3 regions of the Streptomyces sp. NPDC053076 genome follow, and region 3 is predicted to be linked to each of the others. Evidence: riboswitches for the same ligand, from Rfam matches in the RefSeq annotation. Region 3 holds a riboswitch; each other region holds the start of a gene.

The links. A riboswitch is a leader RNA that binds a small molecule or an ion and turns the genes downstream of it on or off. The one in region 3 is predicted to bind cobalamin.
Region 1: it holds a riboswitch for cobalamin, as region 3 does, so the genes downstream of both, ACIGYR_RS36415 (CbtB-domain containing protein) here and ACIGYR_RS13280 (cobalamin biosynthesis protein) in region 3, are expected to answer to the same signal.
Region 2: it holds a riboswitch for cobalamin, as region 3 does, so the genes downstream of both, ACIGYR_RS15785 (energy-coupling factor ABC transporter permease) here and ACIGYR_RS13280 (cobalamin biosynthesis protein) in region 3, are expected to answer to the same signal.

Annotation. Positions count from the first base shown of each region.
Region 1 is NZ_JBITZL010000014.1:35,704-40,906, reverse strand. It holds gene ACIGYR_RS36440 (hypothetical protein) at 1-6, shown strand, start outside; gene ACIGYR_RS36435 (hypothetical protein) at 100-399, shown strand; gene ACIGYR_RS36430 (endonuclease/exonuclease/phosphatase family protein) at 502-1,404, shown strand; gene ACIGYR_RS36425 (GNAT family N-acetyltransferase) at 1,590-2,141, opposite strand; gene ACIGYR_RS36420 (CbtA family protein) at 2,287-3,036, opposite strand; gene ACIGYR_RS36415 (CbtB-domain containing protein) at 3,058-3,276, opposite strand; cobalamin riboswitch at 3,313-3,456, opposite strand; gene ACIGYR_RS36410 ((2Fe-2S) ferredoxin domain-containing protein) at 3,775-4,173, opposite strand; cobalamin riboswitch at 4,235-4,356, opposite strand; gene ACIGYR_RS36405 (hypothetical protein) at 4,469-4,819, opposite strand; gene ACIGYR_RS36400 (SAM-dependent methyltransferase) at 5,183-5,203, opposite strand, start outside.
Region 2 is NZ_JBITZL010000003.1:544,150-549,352, forward strand. It holds gene ACIGYR_RS15770 (energy-coupling factor ABC transporter ATP-binding protein) at 1-58, opposite strand, end outside; gene cbiQ (cobalt ECF transporter T component CbiQ) at 55-804, opposite strand; gene ACIGYR_RS15780 (energy-coupling factor ABC transporter substrate-binding protein) at 811-1,179, opposite strand; gene ACIGYR_RS15785 (energy-coupling factor ABC transporter permease) at 1,176-1,877, opposite strand; cobalamin riboswitch at 1,907-2,113, opposite strand; gene ACIGYR_RS15790 (hypothetical protein) at 2,362-3,045, shown strand; gene ACIGYR_RS15795 (YcnI family protein) at 2,994-3,731, shown strand; gene ACIGYR_RS15800 (hypothetical protein) at 3,866-4,108, shown strand; gene ACIGYR_RS15805 (heavy metal translocating P-type ATPase) at 4,108-5,203, shown strand, end outside.
Region 3 is NZ_JBITZL010000002.1:1,340,012-1,345,214, reverse strand. It holds gene ACIGYR_RS13295 (GH25 family lysozyme) at 1-259, shown strand, start outside; gene ACIGYR_RS13290 (anion permease) at 403-1,647, shown strand; gene ACIGYR_RS13285 (hypothetical protein) at 1,682-1,909, shown strand; cobalamin riboswitch at 2,169-2,311, shown strand; gene ACIGYR_RS13280 (cobalamin biosynthesis protein) at 2,411-3,355, shown strand; gene ACIGYR_RS13275 (cobyric acid synthase) at 3,352-4,860, shown strand; gene cobN (cobaltochelatase subunit CobN) at 4,857-5,203, shown strand, end outside.

The DNA.
Region 1 (5,203 bases), on a different contig from region 3:
TGGTGAGAGCCCGGCAGCCCGCGCTTCGTGAGCCTCCGCCCCGCCCCTCTCCCTCGCCTCCCTCGCTTCCCTCCCGACCACGCCAGCGAAAGGACGTCCATGAGGACTCCCATGTCGGCACTCGGTCCGCGTCGCGCGGCCACCGTCATCGCGGCGGTGGGTGCCGCCGTCCTGCTCGCCACCGTCCCGGCAGCGGCCGCGAACGGCACCATCGGTGTCCGCGAGACGGTCTGCGCCGACGACCTCTACGTCCGTACCGCCCCGCTCGGCGCCTGGACGGGCACCCTCTACAAGGGCCAGACGTTCCTGGTGGAGAGCAAACAGGGCAGCTGGGCCTACGGCTTCGCTTTCGGTGACATCAACCGCCGCGGCTGGGTCCAGGACGGCTGGTTCTGCTGACACCACCGGGTCGCGCCTGACAGCGCGGGACCACTCCTGACACAGCGGGCCGCGCCTGACACCGCGGGCCGCGCAGCTTCCCACTCCGATCTGGAGGGTTCCGTGGACCGCAAGATGCGACGGCTCGTTCACCGCGCGCTGGTCACCGCCGTGCTCGCCGTCGCCGCCGCGCTCGGCACGGTGTCACCCGGCGCGAGTGCCGCGGACCGGGCGGCCGGTGCCGGACCGGCCACCGCTCCCCCGCACAGCCCGCGTGTGCCACTGCGCGTGGCCACCTACAACATCCACGCCGGCGCCGGCGAGGACAACGTCTTCGACCTCGACCGGACGGCGGCGACGATCCGGGCCCTCCGCGCCGACGTGATCGGCCTCCAGGAGGTCGACGTGCACTGGGGGGCTCGCAGCGCCTTCACCGACGAGGCCCGGGAACTGGCCGCACGACTGCACATGCGGTTCTTCTTCGCGCCGATCTACGACCTCCCCGGGGACACGGCGGACGGGCCGCGGCGGCAGTACGGCGTAGCGGTACTGAGTCGCTTTCCGCTGCGCGACGCGCAGAACCACGAGATCACCCGGCTGTCCACGCAGACACCCGACCCGGTGCCGGCCCCGGCGCCGGGCTTCGCCGAGGTGTCGGTCAGGGTCCGGGGCACCCGTGTGCACGTGTACTCGACCCACCTGGACTACCGCACGGATCCCTCCGTCCGGCGTGCCCAGGTCGACGACATGCTGGCCGTGCTGGCGGAGGACCCCGGTCCGAAGGTCCTCCTGGGCGACTTCAACGCCGAACCGAACGCGCCCGAACTGACGAAGCTGTGGGGCCCCTTGCGTGATGCCGCCCCGAGCGGCGGCAACACCTACCCGGCGATCGACCCGGTCAAGCGCATCGACCTCGTGACCGTCTCACCGGACGTCGCCGTGACCGGCACGCGCACGGGGGAGACGGCGGCCTCCGATCACCGCCCGGTGGTCGCGGACCTCCTGCTGCGTCACCACGGCCACTGAGCCGGAGGCCGAAGACCCCGGCCGAAAGTTCAGGCCTCCTGATGCCGCAGCGGGCGTCGGCCCCCGTCGTCCTCGGTCTCACGGACGCGTACTCGTTCTGCCACCCGCGCGGCCCGTCGACACCGTGCCGCCCGGACCGGCGTCCGAACGGCGTGTCATGCCACACCGGGGCACCGGCGCTCGCATCACTGTGCGCCGGGGTCACGGAGGCCGACTGCGTCATGCCGCCAGAACGGCTCCGCATAGACCAGCGTCCCCGTCATCCATGGCTCATGCTTCGGGAGCCTGATGGCCTGGAAGGCGCCGTCCGGGATACGCAGGGATGGCTTTCGGAAGCCCAGGCCATCACCGGGCGCGAAGCCGAAACGCGAGTAATAGCCTGGATCGCCCTCCAGGAAGACGAGGGGAACACCTCGCTGCGCGAGGATCCCCAGTCCGTGTCGGACCAGGGCTGAGCCGAGACCGCGCTTATGGAGCTCAGGCATCACGGCCAACGGGCTGAGGACGTGCACATCGACCAGCCGCCGGGGGGCATCGAGCAGACTGCGGGTGAACATGGCGTGGCCGACGACCCGCCCGTCGTGCTCGGCGACCAGCGAGAGACCGTCCTCGGGCGTGATGGTGTCCCGCAGGGTATCGACCAGGTCGGCCACGACGAGGCCATGGTCACCGAACGCCTGCAGGTGAACGTTCCGCACGGCCCGTCTGTCGCTCGGAAGTTCTTCGCGAAGATCCATGCCCGGAGGGTAGAGGCCCCTCCGGGTGGCTCGCACACGGTTTTGGAGCCGGCTCGTCCGGGTGCCGGCGCGGCAGCGCCGCGAACGCGCCGCGCAGGCAATCGGCCGCCTCACCCCCGAAGGGCTCCCCGTTGTCCGGAAGGAGTCAGCGCGCGGCCGGAACCGCTCGCCCGGCGGTCGTCACCGGCTTGGGGTTCAGCAGGCGCTCGGCCAGTTCACCGAAGGCCAGACCGAAACCCATCCACAGGACGGCTTGGATGGCCAGCGCGGACAGGCGGAACCGCCACAGCAACGTGGCCGGGAAGTCGTTCGGCACCTCGTTGATGACCGGCAGGAACTCATAGGCCAGACCGATCACTACGGCGAACGCGGCCACCGCGACCACGGTCGCCCACCAGGTGCCCAGGCTGGGCGTCAGACGCTTGCCCAGGATGGTGGCGGCGACCGCGAGGAGGACGCTGAGCAGCATCATCAGGAAGTACAGGGTGGTCCGCTTGCCGATGGTGTCGGGCTCGCCCACCGACGGCGGGTTGGCCGGGTACTTCAGGAACGGCACGACGTAGACGGCGAGCAGCGCGGAGCCCGACAGCAACAGCGCCGTGGCGCGCGGGCCGAAGCGGCCGACGCGGCCCAGCGCGAAGCAGAAGGCGAGCGCGGCGATGCCGCCGAAGGCGACCCCGTAGACCAGGACGCCGGTGGCGAGGCCGGCGGTGGACTGCAGGGAGCGCGAGACGACCTCCATCTCGTGCTCGTGGGAGTGGGCGTCCTCGAAGCTGATCGCCTTGTCCACGCTCGGCTCACCGAGGAGGTAGGCCGCGATCAGGGCGAGCACGCCGGCCGCGAGGCCGGCGAGCATGCCCCGTACAAGGAGGTTCCGTACGGTTGCGGAGTTCATGGTGGTGCGGTTCCCCTCGCGTCAGTGGCAGGGGAAACCGAGCAGGTGGCGGGCGTCGTGCACCCACTCGTGGACGTCCGTGCCGTTGAACACGGAGGTGGCGCCCTGCTCGGCGCCGACGAAGTAGAGCAGGATCAGCATGAGTACGCCGAAGAAGACCGCCCAGGGAGCTATCGCCTTCAGCGGCAGCTTGGCGGGAACGGCGGGGGTGGCTGTCGGCTGGGCGACGGTCTGCGCCATGGCAGGCCCTCCTCTGGGAGTTCGCGTCCCATCTCGGTGGTGCACATGACGACGGCCACGGGTCTGACTCACGAGGCGTCTGGAGAACGCCTCGCACACAGTGGCGCGACCGTGCCGGGTTTCCACCGGCTTCCGTCTCGCCGTCGTCGATATCGGACAGACCGTACCGCGTGACCGGCGCACGGCCAAGACCGCGCCCGCCGGGGTGATCTTCCTCTCGCGCCGCCGGGCGGCCCTGAGGTGTGTGGGTGAGCGGTACGGCACTCCGGGACGTCCCGCCCCGAAGGCGCCCGTGGCCTCCACCTGGTCGGCGGTCGCGAACACCGTGCGGAGCGGGTGCCGTTCGAAGCGGGCGCCTTGCGCGAGCATCGCCTCGACGAGCCGTCCGAGCGCATCCTTCGGCGTGAGATCCGGGCGCGCTGAGGACGGTTGACGGTCACTGGTCGCCGTTGGGGCGGCCGGGCCCGGGTCCGGCCGGGGTTCTCGCCGGGGCGGTTCTCAGGGTTCCGCACGGCGCCGCGGCGGTGTGAAGGCGTACAGGTCGAGGATGTCGGGTCGGGGAGCCACGCCGGGACCGCCGGCTCGCACCCAGGTGACGATGTCCTCGGTCGCCTCCGCATCGTTGACGAGTCCGAGCCAGACCGGCCGCGCGCCGGCGGCCCGGCCCACGGCGGAGGGCTGTACGACGATGACGTTGGCCTGATCGCACACGTCGAGGCACTCGGAGACGCGCACCGGCACCTCCGCTTCCAGCCGCGCGGTCTGCGCGGCGTGATCGACCCCGGTCACCTTGGGGCTGCCGCAACAGCAGTCCCGGCACACGACGACCCGGCACGGCACCGGACCGCCGCCCGGCACGCCCAGGGGCGGTCCCTCTTCCACCGGTTGCCCGACCATGCCGCGCCACTCCCCTCCCGGGGAGATCCGCCCCGGTGTTCCTTCGAGGAGGCGACCGCGTGAGTCTCCTGGCTCCCGGGTCGCCGCTCGTCCCGCCTTCCCACCCCGATGGGGCGGTGGCCTGCCGGAACTCGCTCACCGGTCACAGTGGCGGGACCGCGCCGGATTCACACCGGCTTCCTCGGACCGCCGTCGCCTTATGTCGCCGCTCATCATTCCATCAGCGGCGCCGCGCCGTCACCCGGCCGCTGCGCGGACGGGCGCCGGCGAGCGGTGCGGGACGCGCCTCACCCCGTCAGCGGAAGAAGACGACCGACCGGAGCTTCAGACGCTCGCTGCCGTAGCCGGTGCGCGGGCGCAGCGTGAACGAGTCACCCGTGCAGTCCGGCTCGGTGAACACGATCGCGTACTCGTCGGTCCGGTTGCGCGGGGAGTGGGCCGGAGAACTGGAGCCGGGATCCGCGACCTCGGGGAGGGTGACGCACTCCCCGCTGTCCGGGTCCTCCAGAACCGCGATCCGGGGGGAGCCGTCCAGACCGGTGTACGTGTACTGGAACTCTCCCGACGCGGCGAAGGCGGAGGCGGGAACGGCGAGGGTCAGGGCGAGGGCGCCGAAGGCGGCGACCGCGGCAGTGCGAAGGCGCATGACTGTGGAGTCCCTTCACGAGCAGTGACGACGTGCGGAGTCACGAGCAGTGACGACGTGCGGCGTCAACCAGCAGTGGTGACGTGCGGAGTCACGAGGAGTGACGATGTGCGGGGTCACCCTTCCCGGGATCGCGTCGTCCCTCTCGGTCACCAGGCGGCAAATCGATCCACCGTCACCCGAACGAGTCAGCCGGGCGCGGATCCGCCCACCCGGAAGCCTCGCCGCACGCGCCCGCGGCGTGTGCCGTCGGCCCGTCGTCAGCTCCGGGGCCGGACCGTGTCCGGGTTCCGCGAACCCACCGCCGGGCCACCCGCGCGGGCGACCAGCCAAGGCGCCGACGGCAGGCGCCCGTTCATGTGGTCAGTCCCGCGTCGGACGCAG
Region 2 (5,203 bases), on a different contig from region 3:
GGCCGTCCTCGTAGGCGAAGGACGCCCCCCGCAGGGCGACGAGGGCGGGGTCGCTCATGTCAGCGGCCTTTCGAGTACGAAGGTGAGGGCGGCCAAGGCCGCGAGCAAGGCGAGGCTCGCGGCGGTGAAGCGGGCGGAGACGCGAGCCTCGGGCGTGAGAACGCGCAGGGTGCCGTCGTATCCGCGCCCCGCGAGTCCCGTCTGAAGCCGTGCCGCACGGTCGAAGGCACGGACGAACGCCACGGCGCCGAGCCCGGCCAGAGAGCGCCACGCGGCGGTTCGGGTGGTGTGGCCGAGCCGGGCCGCCTGTGCCTCGCGAATGCGGCGGACCGAGTCCAGGAGCAGGAAGCTCATCCGGTACATCACCATCGCGACGTCCACGACGGGCGCGGGCACCCCGGCCCGCACCAGCCAGGGCAGCAGGTCGGACATCGGAGTGGTGAAGGCGAACAGCAGCACGCCGAGGGAGGCGGCCGAGGTGCGCAACAGCAGCTCTCCGGCGCGGACCGGTCCGTCCTCGGCCAGGCTGACGAACCCGTCGGGTCCGCCGACCTGGACCAGCAGCGTGGCCGCTCCCGTCAGGCAGAAGCCCAGGGGAACGCGGTAGGCACGCCACAGGCGGCGGCCGGGCACTCCCGCCGGGCCCAGCAGGACGGTGAGCGCGGTCACCAGGACGAGGGCTGCCCCCGGCCAGGGCGGCAGCGAGACGGCGAGAGCGGTGAGGCCCAGTCCGAGCACGGCCTTGTCCACGGGATGACGGCGGCGCCAGCGACTGCTGTGCGCCGCCGCGTCGATCGGCAGCACCCCGGCTCAGGTCCGTTCGGCAGCGGACTCGTCGGACGTGCTCTCCGTCGCCTCGCCGTCCGGCGCCGCAACGGCGCGGAGTTCGCCCTGGCGCCGTCCCCTGCGCAGGCCGAAGTAGTAGGCGAGCACACCCGAACCCAGGGCCGCCTGGGCGGCGAACAGCGCCGACTCGATCTCACCGGACGGCGGTTCGTACAGCGGCGAGAACCATGGCTTGTAGTCCGGCTTGATCTCGGTGATCGCCGTCTCCGCCTCGGCGTCCGCGCCGGCGAAGGGTTCCTTCTTGTGGTCGCCCAGCCCGAGCGCCACGGGAAGTACGGCCAGCGCGGCAACGCACAACAGCAGCAAGGTGTTGATCTTCGCGTTCCGGCTCATCGGGCCACCGCCTCCGCCTCCGCGGTGCCTCGGCCGCCGGTGACGAGCACACCCAGCCGGGTCAGTTCGCCCTTGCTGGACTGCACCAGCAGCCGCATCACCAGCACCGTGAGGAGTCCCTCGCTGACCGCGAGGGGAATCTGCGTGACGGCGAAGATCGAACCGAACTTCCCGAGGGCGCCCAGGAATCCGCTGCTCGGATCGGGAAACGCCAGGGCCAGCTGCACGCTGGTGACGCAGTAGGTGGACAGGTCGGCGACGAAGGCGCCGCAGAAGACGGTGACCATCAGCGGCACGTCGCAGCGGCGCAGCAGCCGATAGACGGCGTACCCGGCCCAGGGGCCGACGATCGCCATCGAGAAGGCGTTGGCGCCGAGCGTGGTGAGGCCGCCGTGCGCGAGCAACAGGGCCTGGAACAGCAGGGTGATGGTGCCCAGTACTGTCATGATCGGCGGACGGAACAGGATGGCGCCCAGGCCGGTGCCGGTGGGGTGCGAACAACTCCCGGTCACCGAAGGCAGCTTCAGCGCGGACAGCACGAACGTGAAGGCTCCGGAAGCCCCGAGGAGCAGCGTGCTCTCGGGATGTTCCCTGACTTCGCGGGTGAGTGACCGGACTCCGTGGACGACGAACGGCGCGGACACGACGCCCCAGGCGACCGCGTGCGCCGGAGGCAGAAAGCCCTCGGCTATGTGCATGGCTCGGCAGACCCTCTCCAGCACCTCGTGGATGGTTGACGTGCCTCGGCCGGTCTCCTGGCTCACGGGTACCACCGCCCATTGCCCCGCCTTCCCGGGTCCGGGGACCCAGTGGCTGCCCGCGAGGGCCGGAGCCGGACTTCCCGATCACAGTGGCGAGGGCCGCACCGGCATCACACCGGATTTCCCGTTCACCAAGGCAAGGTGACAGTAATGCCCAGGTAACGGCGATGACAAGCGAGGGTCGGCGGCGCTCGGGGGGCACACAACAGCTCGCGCCCGGCGCGTGGCCCCGAGGGCCCCGATCGGTTGTTCGCGCCACCCCGACACGCGGCCGGACGGAACAGGAGAAGGGCGGAGGAGTGAACGGTCTGCGTCTCCGGCCCGTAGGGAGAGGCACGACATGATCGAACGGCGTTCGGGCGCAGACGCGCATGCTCAGCCGCGAGGACAGTCGCCCGGACGCATGGCAGCATCTGTCCCCATGACTGTGTCCCTGGCGGTGCGGAGCGTGCGCGCGGCCGTGTTCGCCGCGCTGTGCGTGCTGCTCGCCACCGGCGGCCATGCCCTGGCCACGGGCGCGGCTCCCTCGGTGTGGGCGCAGGCCGCCGGGTTCGTGCCCGTCTTCGCCGGAGCGTGTCTGCTGGGTGGCCGTGAGGTATCGCTCGCCGGCATCGGCGGCGCCACGCTCGTCGCCCAGAGCGAGCTGCACCTTCTGTTCCATGCCGCTCGCCCCCAGCACGACTCGATGGTCGTGCACGGGGTGCGGATGGCGCACGGTCACGCGCACGCGGTGACACCTCACGCGACCCTCGCGCACATCGCGGCGGCTCTCGTGCTCACCTGGTGGTTGCGGCGCGGAGAGGCCGCGCTGTGGTCGCTGCTGCGCCGTGCGGTCGCGTGCGTGCCGGGACTCGCCGCCTGGTGGCAGGTGACCCGAGGGACACGGCGCCTGCCGGGCGCACCGAAGCAGGTCCGGTCGCCGGGCACCGGGTCATGGTCACTGAGAGGGGTGCGGCTGCGGTACGCCGTTCATCGGCGGGGGCCGCCGGCAGGGGCGGTGCCACCGAACCTTCCCCGACAGCCGCACCTCTCAGTACGGAGATCCCGCCACTCATGTCCCCGAACCGCAACACCCTGCGCCGCACCGGCGCCGTCACGGCCCTGACCGCCGCCGGGCTGCTCGCCGCCGCGGGCGTCGCCTCCGCACACGTCACCGTCCACCCCGGCAGTTACGCCAAGGGCGCCACGGACGGTGTCCTGACCTTCCGTGTGCCGAACGAGGAGGACGGCGCGAGCACCACCAAGGTGCAGGTGTTCCTCCCCACCGGCCACCCGGTCCTCGGCGTGCTCGTCTCCCCGCGGGACGGCTGGACCGCGAAGGTCACCGACACCAAGCTCAAGACGCCGGTCAAGACCGACGACGGCACCATCACCGACGCCGTCTCGGAGATCACCTGGACCGGCGGCAAGATCGCCCCCGGCCACTACGAGGACTTCGACGTCGCCTTCGGACAACTGCCGGACGACACCGGCGAGCTGACCTTCAAGACGCTGCAGACCTACTCCGACGGCAGCACCGTCCGGTGGATCGAGGAAGCCCAGGGCGACGACGAACCGGAGAACCCGGCCCCGGTCCTCAAGCTCACCGCCGAGGACGCGGCGGACGGCGATGCCACTGCCACGGCCTCGTCCGCACGTCCGGGGAACGCCGCGGGCTCCGACGCCGACACGTCCGGCGACTCGACCGCCCGGACTCTCGGCGCCGCCGGTCTGGTGGTGGGTGTACTGGGGCTCGCCGCGGCCGTCTTCGCCATCGTGCGCACCCGCTCCAGCCGGAGCGGGGACGTGTAGCACGCCGTCCGTCATGTGGCGCACGTCATGAAACGGTGCCGGAACTCGGCCCCCGGTCCGTCCGACTCCTACAGCGGTACGGCTGCGACAGCCCACCGCCGTAAGACGGTTCGACGCGACCAGGAAGGCCGAGCATGGCCGAGTCCCGACATCCCTCCCGCATCGCGGGCTTCGTACCCCGCAAGCTGACGCCCCCGCCCGCCCTCTGGGGCTTCGTGCTGCTGCTGGTGCTGGTCTTCTCGGTGTCCTACGCCGTGGGATCCGCCGCCGGACCGGTGGCACCCGGCATGCACGGCACCGGGGCCGCAACCGGTGGCGGTACGGGGAGCGGCGGGGGCACGGGTGACATGCCCGGGATGCACGGGGGCGGTGAGTGATGGGAGCCGAACCGCCGGCTCCGCTCGTCGTCACAGACCTGACGGTCGGCGGCATGACGTGCGCCGCCTGCGTGCGGCGGGTGGAGAAGAAGCTCGCCAAGCTCGACGGGGTCACGGCGACGGTCAATCTGGCCACCGGACGCGCCCGGGTCAGCCATCCGGAGGTGGTCCTGCCGGACGACCTCGTCGCGGCCGTCGCCCAGGCGGGGTACACGGCGGCGCTGCCCGAGCCTCCCGCGCCCGGCGGGCACCAGGAGACGGCAGGTGACGAGGACGGGGCCGAGGCGGCCATCCGGCAGGAACGCGAGCGGCTCGTGGTCACGGCGCTGCTGGCCGTCCCCGTTCTGGTGCTGTCGATGGTCCCGGTGCTGCAGTTCCGCAACTGGCAGTGGCTGTGCTTCATGCTCGCGGCTCCGGTCGCCGTGTGGAGCGCCTGGCCCTTCCACACGCGGACCGTACGCGGCCTGCGCCACTCCGCGGCCACCATGGACACGCTCGTCTCGCTCGGCGTCGTGGCCTCCTTCGCCTGGTCGGCGTACGCGCTGTTCCTCGGGGGAGCGGGCGAGCCCGGCATGCGGATGCCGTTCAGTCCGCTGCCGTCCGCCTCGGACGGTGCCGCACATGTGTATCTGGAGGCCGCGGTCGGCGTCCCGCTGTTCGTGCTGACCGGGCGCCATGTGGAGGCGCGGGCCAGGCGGGGGACCGGAGCGGCCCTGCGGTCGCTGGCCGAACTCGCCGCCAAGGAGGTGTCCGTACGTGACCGGCACGGCGAACGTTCCGTCCCGATCGGGCGGCTTCGGGTGGGGCAGGTGTTCGTCGTACGTCCCGGCGAGCGGGTCGCCACCGACGGCCGGGTGGTGGAGGGCAGCTCCGCCGCGGACCTCTCACTGGTCACCGGCGAGAGCGAGCCCGTCGAGGTGGGGCCCGGTTCGGCCCTCGTCGGCGGCGCGGTCAACGCCGGCGGTCTGCTGCTCGTCCGCGCCACCGCGGTCGGCTCCGACACCCAACTGGCCCGCATCACCCACCTGGTGACACAGGCCCAGGCGGGCAAGGCGCGGGCGCAGCGACTCGCCGACGCCGTCGCCGGTGTGTTCG
Region 3 (5,203 bases):
CAAGCGGGAGACCGGCCGCCCTCCGGTGATCTACACGACGACCCAGTGGTGGAAGCTGTGCACCGGCAACAGCCGTGCGTTCTCGAAGAGTCACGCTCTGTGGATCGCCCGGCACGGCACCTCGCGGCCGGGGACACTGCCGGGCGGCTGGCGGTACTGGACGTTCTGGCAGTACGGCACCAGGGGCGCGCTGCCGGGTGACCAGAATCTCTTCAACGGGTCCATGAGCCGGCTGCGGATCTTCGCGCGGGGCCGGTAGCCAAGGGACGCCTGGGGCGCCGAAGCGAAGCGGAACCCACAACCCGCGCGAGAGACACCATGACGCCCGCCCCAGTTCATCTTCCGTTCACCCAGGTTGCCTACGTTCATCCAGCCAACGACCTCGAACGATTGCCTGGGTAAATGGAAAGCTTCTCGCTGATCCTCGCGATTGTGGTCATAACCGCTCTCGCGTTCGATTTCACGAACGGTTTCCACGACACCGCGAATGCGATGGCCACCACCATCTCCACAGGCGCCCTGAAGCCCAAGATCGCGGTGGCCTTGTCGGCCGCCCTCAATCTTGTGGGCGCCTTCCTCTCCGTGGAGGTCGCGAACACGATCTCCAAGGGTCTCGTCGACGAGACCGGCATCCGTCCCGAGGTCATCTTCGCCGCCCTGGTCGGCGCGATCCTCTGGAACCTGCTGACCTGGCTGGTGGGCCTTCCCTCCAGCTCCTCGCACGCCCTGATGGGCGGCCTGGTCGGCGCCACCGTCGCCTCCGCCGGCTTCGGCGCCGTCCACGGTGACGTCCTGGTCACCAAGGTGCTGCTCCCGGCGGTCGCCGCGCCGATCGTGGCGGGCGTCGCCTCGATGCTGGCCACCCGCTTCTCCTACGGCATCGGCGGCAAGGCCGAGGGCGAGGCCACCCGCAAGGGCTACCGCGCCGGCCAGATCGCCTCCGCCGGCCTGGTCTCCCTCGCCCACGGCACCAACGACGCCCAGAAGACGATGGGCATCATCACCCTCGCCCTGATCGCGGGCGGCTCCATCGCCCCCGGTTCCAACCCTCCCACCTGGGTGATCCTCTCGGCCGGTCTGGCCATCGCGCTCGGCACCTACATCGGCGGCTGGCGCATCATCCGCACCATGGGCAAGGGCCTGACCGACCTGGAGCCGCGTCAGGGCTTCGCCGCCCAGACCAGCGCCGCGACCGCCATCCTGGCCTCCTCCCACCTCGGCTTCTCCCTCTCCACCACCCATGTCGTCTCCGGCTCGGTGATGGGCGCGGGCCTCGGCCGCAAGGGCGGTGTGGTCCGCTGGTCCACCGCGACCCGCATGATCGCCGCCTGGGTGCTCACCCTCCCGGCCGCCGCGCTGGTCGGCGCGGGCGCCGAGTCCGTCACCGACCTCGGTGACTGGGGGACCGCCGCCGTCGCCGCCTTCCTGGTCGCCTCGAGCTTCGCCATCTGGAAGTTCTCCCGCCGCGAGGTCGTCGACCACACCGACGTCGTCGCCGAGAGCGCGGAGCCGGCCGGTGTGGTCACCACCGCCATCGCCGCCGTGACCCCGCCGCCCGCGGGCCTGGTCACCGAGGGCCTGACGGCCACGATCCCCGCCCCGGCCGCCGAGCCGGCCCCCGCCACCCCGCCGGCCGCCACGGTCTGACCCCGGGCACCCGGTTACTGAAGGAAGCAACCCCATGAAGATCGACTGGGCGGCCATCGGCTCCGTCTTCGGCGTCAGCCTCGTTTTCACGGTGGGCCTGGTGGCCCTGTTCACCCTCGGCATCAACGGCCTGGCCCGGCGCGAGAAGGCCACGGCCCAGGGCGGCTCCGCCGGTCTCGCCGTCACCGGCGCCTACGTCTGCTTCGCGGCCTGCGCGGCGGCGGTGGCGTACGGCATCTACCTGATCGTGGCCAAAGCCTGAGCCACACCGTGCGGCCCGAGCCGCGCCGCGTGGCCTGACCCGCACGCGTGGCCCGAGTCGCACCGCATGGCCCGAGCCGCACCGCGTGGCCTGACCCGCACCGTGTGGCTCGGGCCGGCCCACGCCATGGCGGCGTTCCGGCCAAGCACCTCAGAGGCTCCCCTCCGGCCGCTCCGGAGGGGAGCCTCTGGCGTGCCCTCACGTCCCGTGATGTGGGGATCGGCACACTCTCCCCGCGCAGGTCAACGGCAAGTTGACGGCCGTTCCGGGCGCGTGGTGGACTGCCCAGGCCATGTACGGCGGCAAGAGAGGAAGCCGGTGCGAATCCGGCGCGGTCCCGCCACTGTCACCGGGGAAGAACCCCCCGGGAGCCAGGAACTCTCACCGCCGATTCACGTCGAACCAGGGCGCGGACACCCTGAGTGAGGACACAGATCGCCATGCTCGGCTGCCGAAGGACCAGTACCAGGACCGCTCCTGTGCCCACGGCCGGCTGAGCCGATGGGTGCCGATCGCACATACGCGTACGGCGCCGCCGCCGGCGTCCTCGGTGACCTGCTCCTCGGCGATCCGCGCCGCGGGCATCCGGTCGCCGCTTTCGGCCGGGCGGCCGGAGCCGTGGAAGGCGCCTTGTGGCGCGACCACCGCGGATGGGGCGCCCTGCACACCACCGTGTGCGCCGGTGGCGCCGTCGCTCTGGGCTCGCTCGCCGCACGCGCCGCACGCCCTTCCCGTACCGCCGCCGTCGCGCTGACCGCCGCCGCCACCTGGGCCGTCGTCGGCGGCACCTCGCTGGCCCGGGAGGCCCGCGCCGTCGGGCGTGCCCTGGAGGCCGGCGACATCGAGGCGGCCCGGGCCCGGCTGCCCCACCTGTGCGGCCGGGACCCGCAGGCGCTGGACGCCGACGGGATCGCCCGGGCGGTGGTCGAGTCGGTCGCCGAGAACACCTCCGACGCCGTGGTCGGCGCCCTCGTCTGGGGTGCCGTGGCCGGCGTGCCGGGACTCCTGGGATTCCGGGCGGTCAACACCCTGGACGCCATGGTGGGTCACAAGTCACCCCGCCACCGGCGCTACGGCTGGGCCTCCGCCCGTCTCGACGACGTCGCCGGCTGGCCGGGGGCCCGGCTGACCGCCGTACTCGCCGCCGCGGCCGGACCCGATCCCCGCGGCGCCCTGCGTGCCTGGAAGGCCGACGCGCACCGGCACCCGAGCCCCAACGCCGGGCCGGTGGAGGCGTCGTTCGCCGGTGCCCTCGGCGTCCGGCTGGGCGGGACGCTCTCCTACGCCGGCCGGGTCGAACACCGCCCCGTGCTCAACGGCGCCACCGGACGGCCGGTCCGGGTCACCGACATCGGCCGGGCCGTCCGGCTCTCCCGCCGTGTCGGACTGCTCGCGCTCGGCGTCACGGTCGCCGCGCGCACACTCCTGAAGGGACACGGGAAGTGAACGGTGGTCTCCTCGTCGCCGGCACCACCTCCGACGCAGGCAAGAGCGTCGTGACGGCCGGCATCTGCCGCTGGCTGGTACGCCAGGGCGTCAAGGTCGCGCCGTTCAAGGCGCAGAACATGTCCCTCAACTCGTTCGTCACCCGGGAGGGCGCGGAGATCGGCCGGGCCCAGGCCATGCAGGCCCAGGCGTGCCGGGTCGAGCCGACCGCGCTGATGAACCCGGTACTGCTCAAACCCGGTGGCGAGCAGAGCAGCCAAGTGGTGCTGATGGGCAGGCCGGTGGGCGAGATGAGCGCACGCGGCTACCACGGGGGCCGTCAACAGCGGCTGCTCGGCACGGTGCTGGACTGCCTGGCCGAGTTGCGGGGCACGTATGACGCGGTGATCTGTGAGGGGGCGGGAAGTCCCGCCGAGATCAACCTGCGGCGGACCGACATCGTCAACATGGGCATCGCCCGCAATGCGCGGCTGCCCGTGCTCGTCGTCGGCGACATCGACCGCGGGGGCGTCTTCGCCTCCTTCTTCGGGACGCTCGCCCTGCTCTCGCCCGAGGACCAGGACCTGGTCGCCGGGTTCCTGGTGAACAAGTTCCGCGGGGACGTCTCCCTGCTGGAGCCCGGTCTGGACATGCTGCACGGGCTCACCGGGCGGCAGACGTACGGCGTCCTGCCGTTCCGGCACGGCCTCGGCATCGACGAGGAGGACGGACTGCGGGTGTCGTTGCGGGGCACCGTACGCGAGTCAACCGTCGCTCCCCCGGTCGGCGAGGACGTGCTGCGGGTCGCCGTGTGCGCGATCCCGCTCATGTCCAACTTCACGGACGTGGACGCGCTGGCCGCCGAACCGGGGGTCGTGGTGCGGTTCGTGGACCGCCCGGAGGAACTGGCCGACGCCGACCTCGTGGTGGTCCCCGGCACGCGCGGGACCGTACGGGCGCTTCAGTGGCTGCGGGAGCGGGGGCTCGCGGACGCACTCGTGCGCCGGGCCGCCGAGGGACGCCCCCTCCTCGGCGTCTGCGGCGGCTTCCAGATCCTCGGCGAGCGCATCGAGGACGAGGTCGAGTCCCGCGCCGGGGAGGTCGCCGGGCTCGGGCTGCTCCCCGTGCGGGTACGGTTCGCCCGCGAGAAGACGTTGACCAGGCCGGCCGGGGAAGCCCTGGGCGAACCGGTCGAGGGGTACGAGATCCACCACGGCGTCGCCGAGGTCACCGGTGGGGAAGCCTTCCTGGACGGCTGCCGGGTCGGCCAGACCTGGGGCACCCACTGGCACGGTTCGCTGGAGTCGGACGGCTTCCGGCGGGCCTTCCTGCGCGAGGTGGCCACCGCCACCGGCCGCCGCTTCGTCCCCGCGCCGGACACCTGCTTCGCCGCGCTGCGCGAGGAACAGCTCGACCGGCTGGGCGACCTGATCGAACAGCACGCGGACACGGACGCGCTCTGGCGGCTCATCGAGTCGGGCGCGCCACAAGGACTGCCTTTCATTCCACCGGGAGCGCCCGCATGAGCACAGTGTTGTTGTTGTCGACCGCCGACACGGACCTGCTGGCGGCCCGGGCCGCCGGCGCCGGTTACCGCATCGGCAACCCCACCCGGGTCGACGTCGGCGAGGAGCTGCCGGGCCTGATCGAGGGCGCGGACCTCGCCGTCGTACGGCTGCTGGGCGGCAAGCGGGCATGGGAGGACGGGCTGGCCGCGCTGCGGGCGTCCGGCATCCCGACCGTGCTGCTGGGCGGCGAGGCCGTACCGGACGCGGAGCTGATGGCCGAGTCGTCGGTGCCCGCCGGTGTGGTCGCCGAGGCACTGAAGTACCTGGTGGAGGGCGGCCCCGCGAACCTGCTGGAGCTGTC